One region of the Mycobacterium sp. NGS56 genome, then DNA from elsewhere that is predicted to be linked to it. Evidence: riboswitches for the same ligand, from Rfam matches in the RefSeq annotation. Region 1 holds a riboswitch; the other holds the start of a gene.

Region 1 (5,677 bases):
GCAGCGTGTAAAACCAGCCGCGGGTCTGCCCGATGTACTCGACGATGAAGTCGCCCGGGTAATGACCGTCGAACCACTCCTCGTTCTCGAACGGGAAGTGCACCTGGGCGTACGGCATGGACCCCGAGTCGAACCAGACATCGAGCACGTCGGGGATGCGCCGCATCGTGCTGGCACCCGTCGGATCGTCGGGGTTGGGCCGGGTCAGCTCGTCGACGAAGGGCCGGTGCAGGTTGGTGGGCCGCACCCCGAAGTCGCGTTCGAGTTCGTCGAGGCTGCCGTAGACGTCGATCCGCGGGTATGCGGGGTCGTCGGACTTCCATACCGGAATCGGGCTGCCCCAGTAGCGGTTTCGTGAGATCGACCAGTCGCGGGCGCCCTGCAGCCATTTGCCGGACTGACCGTCCTTGACATGCTCGGGGTACCAGGTGATCTGCTGGTTGAGTTCGACCATGCGGTCCCGGAATTCGGTGACCGCGACGAACCACGACGACACCGCCCGATAGATCAGCGGATTGCGGCAGCGCCAGCAATGCGGGTAGGGGTGCTCGTAGGTTTCGTGGCGAAGCAGTATCGCACCGTTGGCCGCGACGGGACCGCTACCGTTTTTCAGGTCGCGGATGATGTGCGGGTTGGCGTCGAAAACGTGCTGTCCCTGGTAATCCGGGACCGCTGCGTCAAACCGGCCCTTGGAATCGACCGGCGTGACCGGGGCGATGCCGGCCTTGTCGGTGGTTGCCATGTCGTCCTCGCCGTAGGCCGGCGCGATGTGCACGATGCCGGTGCCGTCCTCGGTGGTGACGAAGTCGCCGGGCAGCACCTGAAATGCGTTCGCCGTATCCATGAAATACGCGAACGGCGGGAGGTAGCGGGTGCCGAGCAGGTCCGCGCCGAGATAACTGGCGAGGATCTCCGGTTCTTCACCCAACTCCCGGGCGTAAGCGGCCAGTCTCGGTTGCGCGAGGACGAAACGACGCCCGTCGGCTTTTACCTCGACGTAGGTCACGTCGGGGTTGACGGCGACGGCGAGGTTGGACGGCAGGGTCCACGGTGTCGTCGTCCACACCAGCAGGTGGGCCCCGTCCAACGGTCCGCCGACCACCTTGAACCCCACCGTAAGGGCGGGGTCCTGCCGGCTCTGGTACACGTCGTCGTCCATCCGCAATTCGTGGTTGGACAACGGCGTTTCGTCGCGCCAGCAGTACGGCAGCACCCGGTAGCCCTCGTAGACCAGCCCCTTGTCCCACAGCTGTTTGAACGCCCAGATCACCGACTCCATGTAGGGCAAATCCAGCGTCTTGTAGTCATTGTCGAAGTCGACCCAGCGCGCCTGGCGGGTGACGTAGGCCTGCCACTCGTCGGTGTAGCGCAGCACCGAGGCGCGGCAAGCCTCGTTGAACGCGGCGATGCCCATGTCGTCGATCTGCGATTTGTCGGTGATGCCCAGTTGGCGCTCGACCTCGAGTTCGGCCGGCAGGCCGTGGGTGTCCCAGCCGAAGCGGCGCTCCACCTTGTAGCCGCGCATGGTGCGGTAGCGCGGGACGATGTCCTTGACGTAGCCGGTGAGCAGGTGCCCGTAGTGCGGCAGCCCGTTGGCGAACGGCGGCCCGTCGTAGAACACGTATTCCGGTGCGCCGTCACGACGCGCGATGCTGGCGCGGAAGGTGTCGTCGCGAGCCCAATAGTCCAGCACCTCGAGCTCGAGCGCCGGGAAGTCGGGCGCCCCTGGCTTCGGGTACGCCTGGACGGAATCCGCGGGCTGAGCCTTTAGGTCGGCTTCGGAGCCGGATGTATCGGTCACTGTGCGCGTTGTCTCCTGTGCCACGGTGCAAACCGGGGACGACGATGCGCTGGCTGCGCGAGCGCCGCGGTACCACCCCGCTTGCCGCGCTTTCGCGTGGCCACTCGATCGCGGCTGTGACGGGCCTACCCGTTCGGTTCTACTGAGCCGCCGACGGCTGTTCTTCCGAAGGCTCCCCGGTGATGGCCGGATCGACGCCAGTAAGACGATTCTACGAAGACCCGCAAATACGTTTCTCGACGCCTCTCACGGTTGGGCCGTCAGGCCCGCACTTCGAGGACACCAGCTCGCCACAGCGCGGCGTACACGTGACGCAGCGGAACGCTCAGCAGGCGAGCCGCGCCGTCCACCAGCGGGTCGCCACCGGCGCCGAATCGGGGGGTGTCGCCACGGCGGCGGTCCTTGGCCACCGGAGCGGGAGCCGGAAACGTATCGGTGTCGCGCACCACGGTCAGCATGCGGGCGGGCGCTACGGTCGTTACTTCGTCGTAGAAGGCTGCGGTCATTTTCGCTCCTAGAGGGAGATCCGACGGGGACTCATTGGACAGACGTATGTGTCCCGTCCCGTGGCGGTTCCGATCTCAAAACGCTTGGCCGAGAACGACTCAGCGTTGCGAACGACTCAACCGAGAAGGTCGCGCCGGAGACCGGATCGGGACGAGACACCGTTCGGACTTCGGTCCGGACTATCGCTTGAACTCATGTGTCCCTCACCTCCTCGCGGTCACGACGCATGCGCGGGTCGCATGCAATCTATGCGCAGCAGAGGAACAGAATCCGACGACCGTCGGAGATCCGCACCCCTCTCGTCAGAGCTTCGGCACCACACGACGTGTCCTGGCCCAGAAACACAATCCGAGCCGGAAGCCACCTGGGCTCAACCCTTAAGCCGGGAGGAGCTGTCCTGACCCGGGGCGTCTTTCGACGTTCGGGGTCAGTGGCCTGTATTCGTGTAGACGCCTCACCTAACGAGGTGCTTACCGGACCGATAATGCACGACGGGTATGACGCGGTCAAATCCCCCGATAGCGTGTCGGAAGATCTGTACGCATTCGCCAGGGGTGCCCACAGCATTCGGCCAGGCCCACCGGGTTGACCTGGGCGTTTGCCGTACCAGTGGGCAGGGAAACGTCAGTGCGGCGCGGCTGGTCCGCGGGGCATCACGTCTCGACCAGGCCGTCGAGGCGGCCGATGGTGTCGATGAACTCGTCGACCATGTCGAGCACGACAGAGCGCGTCGGGCGGACCCGATCCAGCGAGCCCACCACCTGTCCGACAAAGTAGGTAGCCAGCTCACGCGCCTTTGCGCCCTGATGGGCGGCGGCTTGGTTGATGCGCACCTGCGGCTCGGTGATCAGCGCGGTCTGCAACGGCATGCCCAGCGGATCCGGGTTTTCCGGCCGCTCCCACTCGTCGGTCCAGGCCGTGCGCAGCATCCGCGCCGGCTTGCCCGTCATCGAGCGCGACCGCACAGTGTCCGACGAGGTGGCGGCCAGGAACTTCTCCTTGACCACGGGCACCGTCTCGGCCTCTTCGGTGGTCAGCCACACCGAGCCGCACCACACGCCCTCGGCGCCCAGAGCCAGCGCCGCGGCGATCTGGCGGCCGCGGGCGATGCCGCCGGCGGCGAGGACGGGCACCGGCGCCACGGCATCGACGACCTCGGGCACCAAAACCATGGTTGCCACCTCGCCGGTATGACCGCCCGCCTCGGTGCCCTGCGCGACGATCAGGTCGACGCCGGCGGCGGCGTGGCGTTGCGCGTGCCGGGTGGTACCGGCCAGCGCGGCCACCACCACGTTCTGGTCGTGCGCCCGACGGACGAGGTCCGCCGGGGGCGGCCCGAGCGCGCTGGCGATCAGCCGGATGTTGTGGGAGAAGGCCACGTCGAGCAGCGGCTCGTACGCCTTGGGCGAGACGCTCAGACCGCCCAAGGAGCCGCGCGGTTCCTCGGCGGTCGCCGTGACGCCGTAGCGGGCCAGGAGGTCCTCGACGAACGCGCGATGCTCGTCGGGCAGCAGGGTGCGGGCCTTTGTGGTGTCGATGCCGCCCTGCTCGGCACCGACGTATTTGGGCGGCAGCAGTAGGTCGACCCCATAGGGTTTGCCCCCGGTCTGTTCCTCGATCCAGGTCAGCTCGCTCTGCAGCCGTCGGGGACTGTGCGCGGTCGCGCCCAGGACCCCGAAGCCGCCGGCGTTGGTCACAGCCGCCACCACGTCGCGGCAGTGGCTGAAGGCACAGATCGGGAATTCCACTCCGAGCATCTCGGCGACCCTGGTTCTCATTGCCCGACGCTAAGGAGCTACGGATTGATCTGTCAATCGATTGCGCCTACGCGGGCTGTCGACCGTCCGGCGGCCAACTGGACACGCCCTCTTCGAGCGGGACCCGGAGGCTATCCAAAATCGACGCAACCATTCGCCACGCGCCGATGGCGGTGACGAGCTCGATGAGAACCGTTGTGTCGCCCTCTAATTCACGCTCGCAGGCCACCCAGCTCTCGGCGCTCACCGCACCGTCGCGCACCACGTCGTCGGTCGCGGCCAGCACAGCGCGCTCGGTGGGACCGAACCCGGCGTGGGTTTGCCAGTCGCGGACCCCGAGCAGGTCGTCGGGGGCCACGCCCAGCCTCGACGCGACCCGCCAGTGCTGTGTCCATTCGTAGTCGCACGCGGTGAGCCAGCCGATTCGCATGATCACCAACTCGCGCAACCGCGGGTCGAGCGCACCATGCCAGAGCATGGTGGCGAGCAGATCGTTGATCGCGCGCGCCAGCGGCGGATGGTTGAGAAGCACTTGGAAGATATGGAGTTCGGCCATGTAGTTGGGCACGGCAGCTTCGTCGGCGGCGGCTTTGGCCTCACCGGGCGGCAGTCCCGGGACACGGGCTGTGGTCATGGTCTGAGCATCCCACGCGTTCGGCGCAAACGCCGCCGACGCTCCCAGACGCTGGGCCAATGCCTAAGCGTCCAAGCGGGCGAACTGATTCTGCCGGTACTGCTCGACGCAGGCCGCTCGCCTGACCTTGCCGCTGGTGGTGATGGGGATCGAACCGGGAGCTACCACAACGAGGTCGGCCACACCCAAACCATGTGAATTGGAGATCGCCGAGGCGACTTCGCGTTTGACGGCCAACAGCTTTTCCGCCGCGACCTCTGCGCTATCGCCGTTCTTCTTGAACTCGATTATCGCGACGAGCTTTTCGGTCTCCTTGTCGGGGACCGCGATCGCCACGCAGCGGCCCCGCGTGATCTCCTGGATGGTCGCCTCGATGTCGTCGGGAGAGTGGTTGCGCCCGTAGACGATCAAAAGATCCTTGATGCGGCCCATGACGAACATCTCGCCATCCGAAATGAAACCCAGATCACCGGTCCGCAGCCACGGCCCCTCGGGGGTGCCCACCGATGGACTGACAAGTTTCGCGCGGAACGTTTTCTGCGTTTCATCGGGTTTGCCCCAGTAACCCGTCGCGACGTTGTCGCCGTGCACCCAGATCTCCCCGGTCGTTCCGTCCGAGCACTCGGTGCTGGTCTCGGGATCGACGATCCGCACCGTCGGCGACTGCGGCAGCTCATAGCCGACCAGCGGGGTGCCGGCGCTGGCACAACGCTCCGCACGGCCGGCGGACAACGCATCGGAGTCAAAGCGAGCGATCCGTGGGGGCTGACCCGACGCGCTGGTCGCCACGTACACGGTTGCCTCGGCCAGCCCATACGAGGGACGAATGGCCCTGTGGTCCAGATTGAACTCGGCGAACCGCTCGGTGAAACGCCGCACCGTCGCCGCATGGATGCGTTCGCTGCCACTGATGAACGCCAGAACGTCGCCGAGATCAAGCCCGGCCATGTCGTCGTCCGTGGTTTTTCGTACCGCCAG
Region 2 (5,677 bases), on a different contig from region 1:
CCACCAGGTAAACCCGCAGGGTCATCAGCCCCGCCCGGCGCATCGGTGACATCGTGGGCCGATCGAGCAGCGCGACGTTGGGGGTTTGCCAAGCCGACCGGTCCTGGCGCCGTACCGCCCGTCTCTCGGCACGCGTCAGCGACGAAGCGTCCTCGAGTTCGTCGACCTCTTGCGGGTCCAGGCCGCCACCGAGCGTCCGCGCGATGGCTTCGGCCTCGGTCAGGTGCCGGTGTCGTGTACCCATGATGATCAGCGCGGCACCGCCGACGATGCCGAGCGCCGCGCCGGCCGCGAGACCAGCCTCGATGGTGGTCGTCGACAGATCGGGGAAGAAGGTGGCCGCCGTCAGCGCTAGCGACAGCAGCACCAGACACCACACGATGCTCCACGCAATGATGTTCTGTCGCACCGTGTTCACCCACGGCCCCAGCACCGCTCGGTCATTGCAGAGCAGCACCAGGAATACGGTGGCCGAGGGGAGCAGCACACCGGCGAGTGCCTGTACGCCCTGGGTCACCAGGCCCAGGACGTGGTTGGGACTGAAGGAGATCGCCGCCGACACCGCGAGTAGTATCGCGTAGCCGCCGTAGAACAGCGGGGCCTCGCGGATCTTCCAATGCAACGAGTGCCGCTTACCCATAGCATCACCGACCGCATAGGTGGTCGCCAGGCCGACGGCGTTGGCGCCGATCAGCGACGCGTCCAGCAGGATGATCGCGAACAGCACCCCCACCGCGCGACCCAGATGCTTCGACAATCCCGCCGCGACCGCGCCCGCATCGGTGAAGTGACCCGCATCGGCGGTGCCGGTCAATCCGAACGCCGCCACGGCCATCAGCGCCGTCGCGCCGACCATGACCACAACGATTCCTATCGCCAAATCCGCTCGGCCGTAAGGGATCCAGCGGGCGGTGATGCGCTTGTCCACCACGTTTGACTGCTGGAAGAACAGCTGCCACGGCGCGACCGTCGTGCCCACGATCGCGACCACCAGCAGCAACACCGTCGAGTTGAGACCGCCGGGGAATTGCGGGATCAGGCCGGCCACGGTTGCTTTGGCGGTCGGATGCACCAGGAACACCATCGGAAAGATCAGCACATTCACCGCGATCAGGAGGAACATCAACCTCTCCCAACGGCGAAACGAGCCGCCGGCCACCACGGCGAACAGCAGCACGGCGGCGGCCGGGACGGCGATGATCTTCGGGCAACCCAGGAAGCCGAGAGCCAATGCGACACCGATGAATTCGGTGACGATCGTCAACGCGTTCAGGACCAGCAGATCACCAACGCTGAAGGCGCCCCAGAACTTGCCGAACCGCTCGAATATCAAGCGCGCGTGCCCAACCCGGGCCACCGCACCTAGCCGCAGTACCATCTCCTGGTTCACGTACAGCACCGGGACCAGCAGTGCCAACGTCCACAACAGGCCCATGCCGTAGTTCTGGCCCGCCTGCGCGTAGGTCGCGACGCCACCGGCGTCGTTGTCACCCACCATGACGATGAGCCCGGGCCCGGTGATCACGGCCAACGTCCGCAGCCGCCGCCAGCGTCCACTGGACGCGCCGTCCCCGTCGCGCCGGATGCGCCCGAACGCGCCGACGATGTCGCCGACGTGCGCGGAATCCACCACGGCCGGGCGTCGGGCCGGCAAGGATGCGCCCTCCGGCGCGCTAGAGGTCCCGCCGACCACCGGGGTGCGGCGGCCGCCGCCGGTGTCGATCGAAGTCATTGCATTCTCGCTATCTGGGGCGATTCTCACGTCGCGGGGACGCATTGGTGATGCGGCGTTCAACGAGCCTGGGGCGACGGGCGCCGCTGGGACGCCCGCCGCCCAGGCAGTGGTTCAACGGTGGTTACTGTCGGAACCCGCGACGTGGCCACCCAGCGATGCGGTGACCATCGCGATCGGCATCCGCGAGACGTACAGGTTGGCCCGCTCCTGCGGGGTCAAGCTGGCCCGCCGGTGAAACCTGTTGGCCACCAACCGGCCTGCCCGCAGCATCGACCGTCCACGCTCGGATGCCGCAGAAAAACGGTGCGTGACGACAAAAGCCATGATCTTCTCCTGACAGGAGCCCGATCGGCGTCGGCACGGGTGTCAACCGCGCAAGACCAACGAGGTCAGGCGGTGAAAGAAATGCCGGAACCGGATCGGGACAAGACGGATTTCGGATACGGACTATCGCCAGGACTCATCTCGCCCTCACCTCCTCACGGCCAAGACACACGCGGGTGTCGCCACATTCACCTGAACGAAAGAGGTTGGAAAGACCCACGACACAAACCGCGGGCCGCACCCCTCTCGTCGGAGCTTCGGCACTGCACGGCGTATCCGTAACATTCCGGAAGCCACTTGGGCTCAACCCTTGGGTCCGGGAAGAGCTGTCCTGACCCGGGGCGTCTCTCGACGTTCGGGGTCAGTGGCCTGTATCCATGCAGACGCCTCACCTACCGAGGTGCTTGCGGGGTCCATAGTGACACCGGTGCGCGGCGTCGTCAAACCGCTTAGCGGATCCCTGACACCCTCCGCGGCTCTCCCAGCGCCCGCTAAGGACGCGCGCCTAGGCTCGGTGCCATGACCACTACGTTGCAGGACGCCCGGGTCGCTTCGACGCTCGACCGCATGTATGCGGAGGCGAAAAACCAGATGGCGCTGTTGCGCGAGCGGCGCGGCGCGTTCGACCGGCCGATGACCACGCAGGAACGCACCGAGGCGATGAGCGAGTTCTACATCCCGGTGACGCGGGACGCCGGCCGGCTGCTGTATTCGCTGGTGCGGGCCACCCGTCCGGCCACCGTCGTCGAATTCGGCATGTCGTTCGGCATCTCTGCGCTGCATCTGGCCGCCGCGGTGCGCGACAACGGCGCCGGCCGGGTGGTGACCACCGAGCTGAGCGACACCAAGATCGCCGCGGCCAAGCAGACGTTCGCCGAGACCGGCCTGGACGACGTCATCACCATCCTGGAAGGCGACGCGCTGTCCACGCTGGCGGACTTGGGGGGACCGGTCGATTTCGTGTTGCTCGACGGCTGGAAAGACCTGTACTTACCCGTGATCGAGATGCTGGAGCCCCGCCTGTCCACGGGTGCACTGGTCATCGCCGACAACGCCAGCTCGGCCGACCTGGCGCCCTATCTCGATCGCGTGCGCAACCAGGACAACGGCTACGTCAGCTTCAACTTCCAGGTCCGCGAGAGCGATAGCATGGAGATCAGCTGCCGCACAAGCGATTAGGGTCTAGCGCAGCGATTCCTCGAGCCACGGCGTGAGCCACTTCACCCCTTCGGGGGTGAGGTGAACGCCATCGCTGCGCACCTTGATGCCATCGACCTTGGGGGTATAAACCCCGTCGGGGCACAGCTTCTTGTTCAGATCGAGGATCGCGACTCCTCGATGGTGGCTCACGGTCTTGCGCAACATGGTGTTCCACAGGTTGACCCGATCCGGCTGGTCCTCCGGATACAGCCGGCCGTCCGGCTTTTCACCGCCCCGGCTGTAGGGAACGGTAGCAACCACCACGCGGACACCGGTAGCGCCCACGATGTTCAGCGCCCGTTCGAGCTCACCGTTGAGGTAGGCGTCGAAGGTCGGGTCGCCGATGTGAGTCCACTGGCCCTCGTTGACCCGGTCCACCGTCTCCCAGCGGCCGATGACGAGCAACGCGACGTCTGGCTGGTCGCGGCTGACCTGGGTCGACCAACGAATCGGCCAGCCGTCGCACTCGGACCGTTGCTCCAGAGTCTGGCCGATGTAGCGGTACGGCGTGCCACGCACCAGGCTGCATCCGATGACAGTGTGGTCGAGGAACGTGAACCCGGGCGTCGGGGGCAGGTAGTGCATCCAGGTCCACCCGATCGAATCACCGAACACCGAGACGGTGAACGGCCGGTTGGCGTCTCGAGGCCGGCTCGCGCCGGGCGGCGACGGCGAGACCGCCGCGACGGCCGAGACGCCGGGCGGTAGCCCGGTCTCCCGCAGGCCGGGCCCGGTGCCCACCGGAATCACCAACAGAGTCACCGCGGCCGCACTGGCAACGCTCGCGGCCGCCAGCGGCAACAGCGGCACCCGCGCCGGGCGCCATCGCCGAATGGGTTGTTCGAGCAGCCAATACGACGTTGCGGCAATCAACAGCGTGGCGCCACACCGGGCAGCGAATAGCGGCAGACCCGACCATCCGGTGCGTTCGCCGTTCAGCGCCAAGAAGATTGGCCAATGCCACAGATAGACCCCATAGGAGATGGTTCCCAGCCCCACCAGTGGGCGCAACGCGAGCGCGTGCGCGACGACTCCGCGCTGCTCCAGGGCGACGGGTGCGATGACGATCACCGCCGCAATCGCGACTCCAATCAGCAAGCCGTGGCGGAATTCTCCGCCGGCCCCGGTGGCGTAGTGCGTCGCCGCGGCCAATCCGGCCAAACCCAACAGCGGCAGAACCCGGGCGACCCGGCGCCCCCACCGCGTGCGGATCATGCACCAACCGCGGTTCATCGACGGCCAGTCACGCACCAACAGGGCGGCGGCCGCGGCACCGATCAGCAACGCCTGCGCGCGGGTATCGGTGCCGAAGTAGATCCGGTCGCGGGTGCCATCCGACGCCGAGACGATGGCCAGGGCCGCCGAAGCCAGGGCACCGAGGGTGGCGATCAGGAAAGTGGCGAAGCGCACACCACCGACGGTGGCCCGGGAACAGCGGCGCCTCGCGCGGGCGGCGAGCAGTAGGGTGACCGCGATGAGCAGCACCGGCCAGACGAAGTAATACTGCTCCTCCACCGCGAGTGACCAGGTGTGCTGCAGGGGCGAGGGTGGAGCGCCCTGGGTGAAGTAGTCGGTCTTCTGGGCGACGAATCGCCAGTTCGCCATCCACACGAAGGCGGCAATCGCGTCGTCGCGCAGGCCGGTCAGCGACCGGTCGGGCAGCAGCTGGCGGGCGGCGGCCACGGTGAGCACCATGAGCACCAGTGCGGGCAGCAGCCGGCGCGCGCGCCGGATCCAGAAGCCGGTCAACTCGATACGACCGCTGCGTCCCAGCTCGTCCAGGAGCAGCGAGGTGATCAGGAATCCGCTGAGAACGAAAAACACGTCGACGCCGATGAATCCGCCGCTGACGCCCGGGATGCCGCCGTGCCCGATGAGCACCAGCGCAACCGCGATCGCGCGCAGCCCGTCGAGTGCCGGGATTCCACTGGCCCGCTCCGGCCGGTCCCAGATCGCCAACCGGCCAACCCGGCGCACCGGGGCCACCCATCGGGGCCGAGTACGGCGAGCCGGCGCGGGGTGAGACCCGCCCGGCTCTGTGCTTGCTGTCAGCGCGCCGTAACTACCATTTCGCCCGGCGCCATGGTTGATGCCGATACGTCGCTGCTCCTCCTGTTGAGTTCAGCAAGCCAGCCTAGAGGCGGGCGCACAGAATCAGGTGGAGGACACGCGAGGTGTTTTCCGCCGTGCAGCGTGGGGATTTCGGCCTGACGCGTCAGGTCTTGTCGGGCGCGTAACCCAGGGTGCTTTTGACCTCCAGATACTCGTGGAAGCCGAACTCGCTCCATTCTCGACCATTGCCGCTGCGCTTGTAGCCGCCGAATGGGGCGTTCAGGTCGAACGCGTGATTGATGGTCACCCATCCCGCGCGGATCTTGCGGGCGATCTCGCGTGCCGTGTCGAGGTCGGCCCCCGAAA

Evidence for each region. Region 1 has a riboswitch for magnesium ahead of AC5Y4F_RS23955 (Rv1535 family protein). Riboswitches for the same ligand answer to the same signal wherever they lie in the genome.
Region 2: linked by a shared signal. The riboswitch ahead of AC5Y4F_RS21245 (hypothetical protein) and the one ahead of AC5Y4F_RS23955 (Rv1535 family protein) in region 1 are both predicted to bind magnesium.

Annotation. Positions count from the first base shown of each region.
Region 1 covers NZ_JCALCQ010000015.1:19,974-25,650, reverse strand. Annotated here, with positions in the region: gene ileS (isoleucine--tRNA ligase) at 1-1,801, opposite strand, end outside; gene AC5Y4F_RS23955 (Rv1535 family protein) at 2,062-2,307, opposite strand; M-box (ykoK) riboswitch at 2,596-2,781, opposite strand; gene AC5Y4F_RS23950 (NAD(P)H-dependent flavin oxidoreductase) at 2,962-4,086, opposite strand; gene AC5Y4F_RS23945 (carboxymuconolactone decarboxylase family protein) at 4,133-4,699, opposite strand; gene AC5Y4F_RS23940 (AMP-binding protein) at 4,763-5,677, opposite strand, start outside.
Region 2 covers NZ_JCALCQ010000011.1:26,385-32,061, reverse strand. Annotated here, with positions in the region: gene AC5Y4F_RS21250 (NRAMP family divalent metal transporter) at 1-1,732, opposite strand, end outside; gene AC5Y4F_RS21245 (hypothetical protein) at 1,847-2,059, opposite strand; M-box (ykoK) riboswitch at 2,294-2,466, opposite strand; gene AC5Y4F_RS21240 (O-methyltransferase) at 2,579-3,238, shown strand; gene AC5Y4F_RS21235 (acyltransferase family protein) at 3,242-5,236, opposite strand; gene AC5Y4F_RS21230 (aldehyde dehydrogenase family protein) at 5,475-5,677, opposite strand, start outside.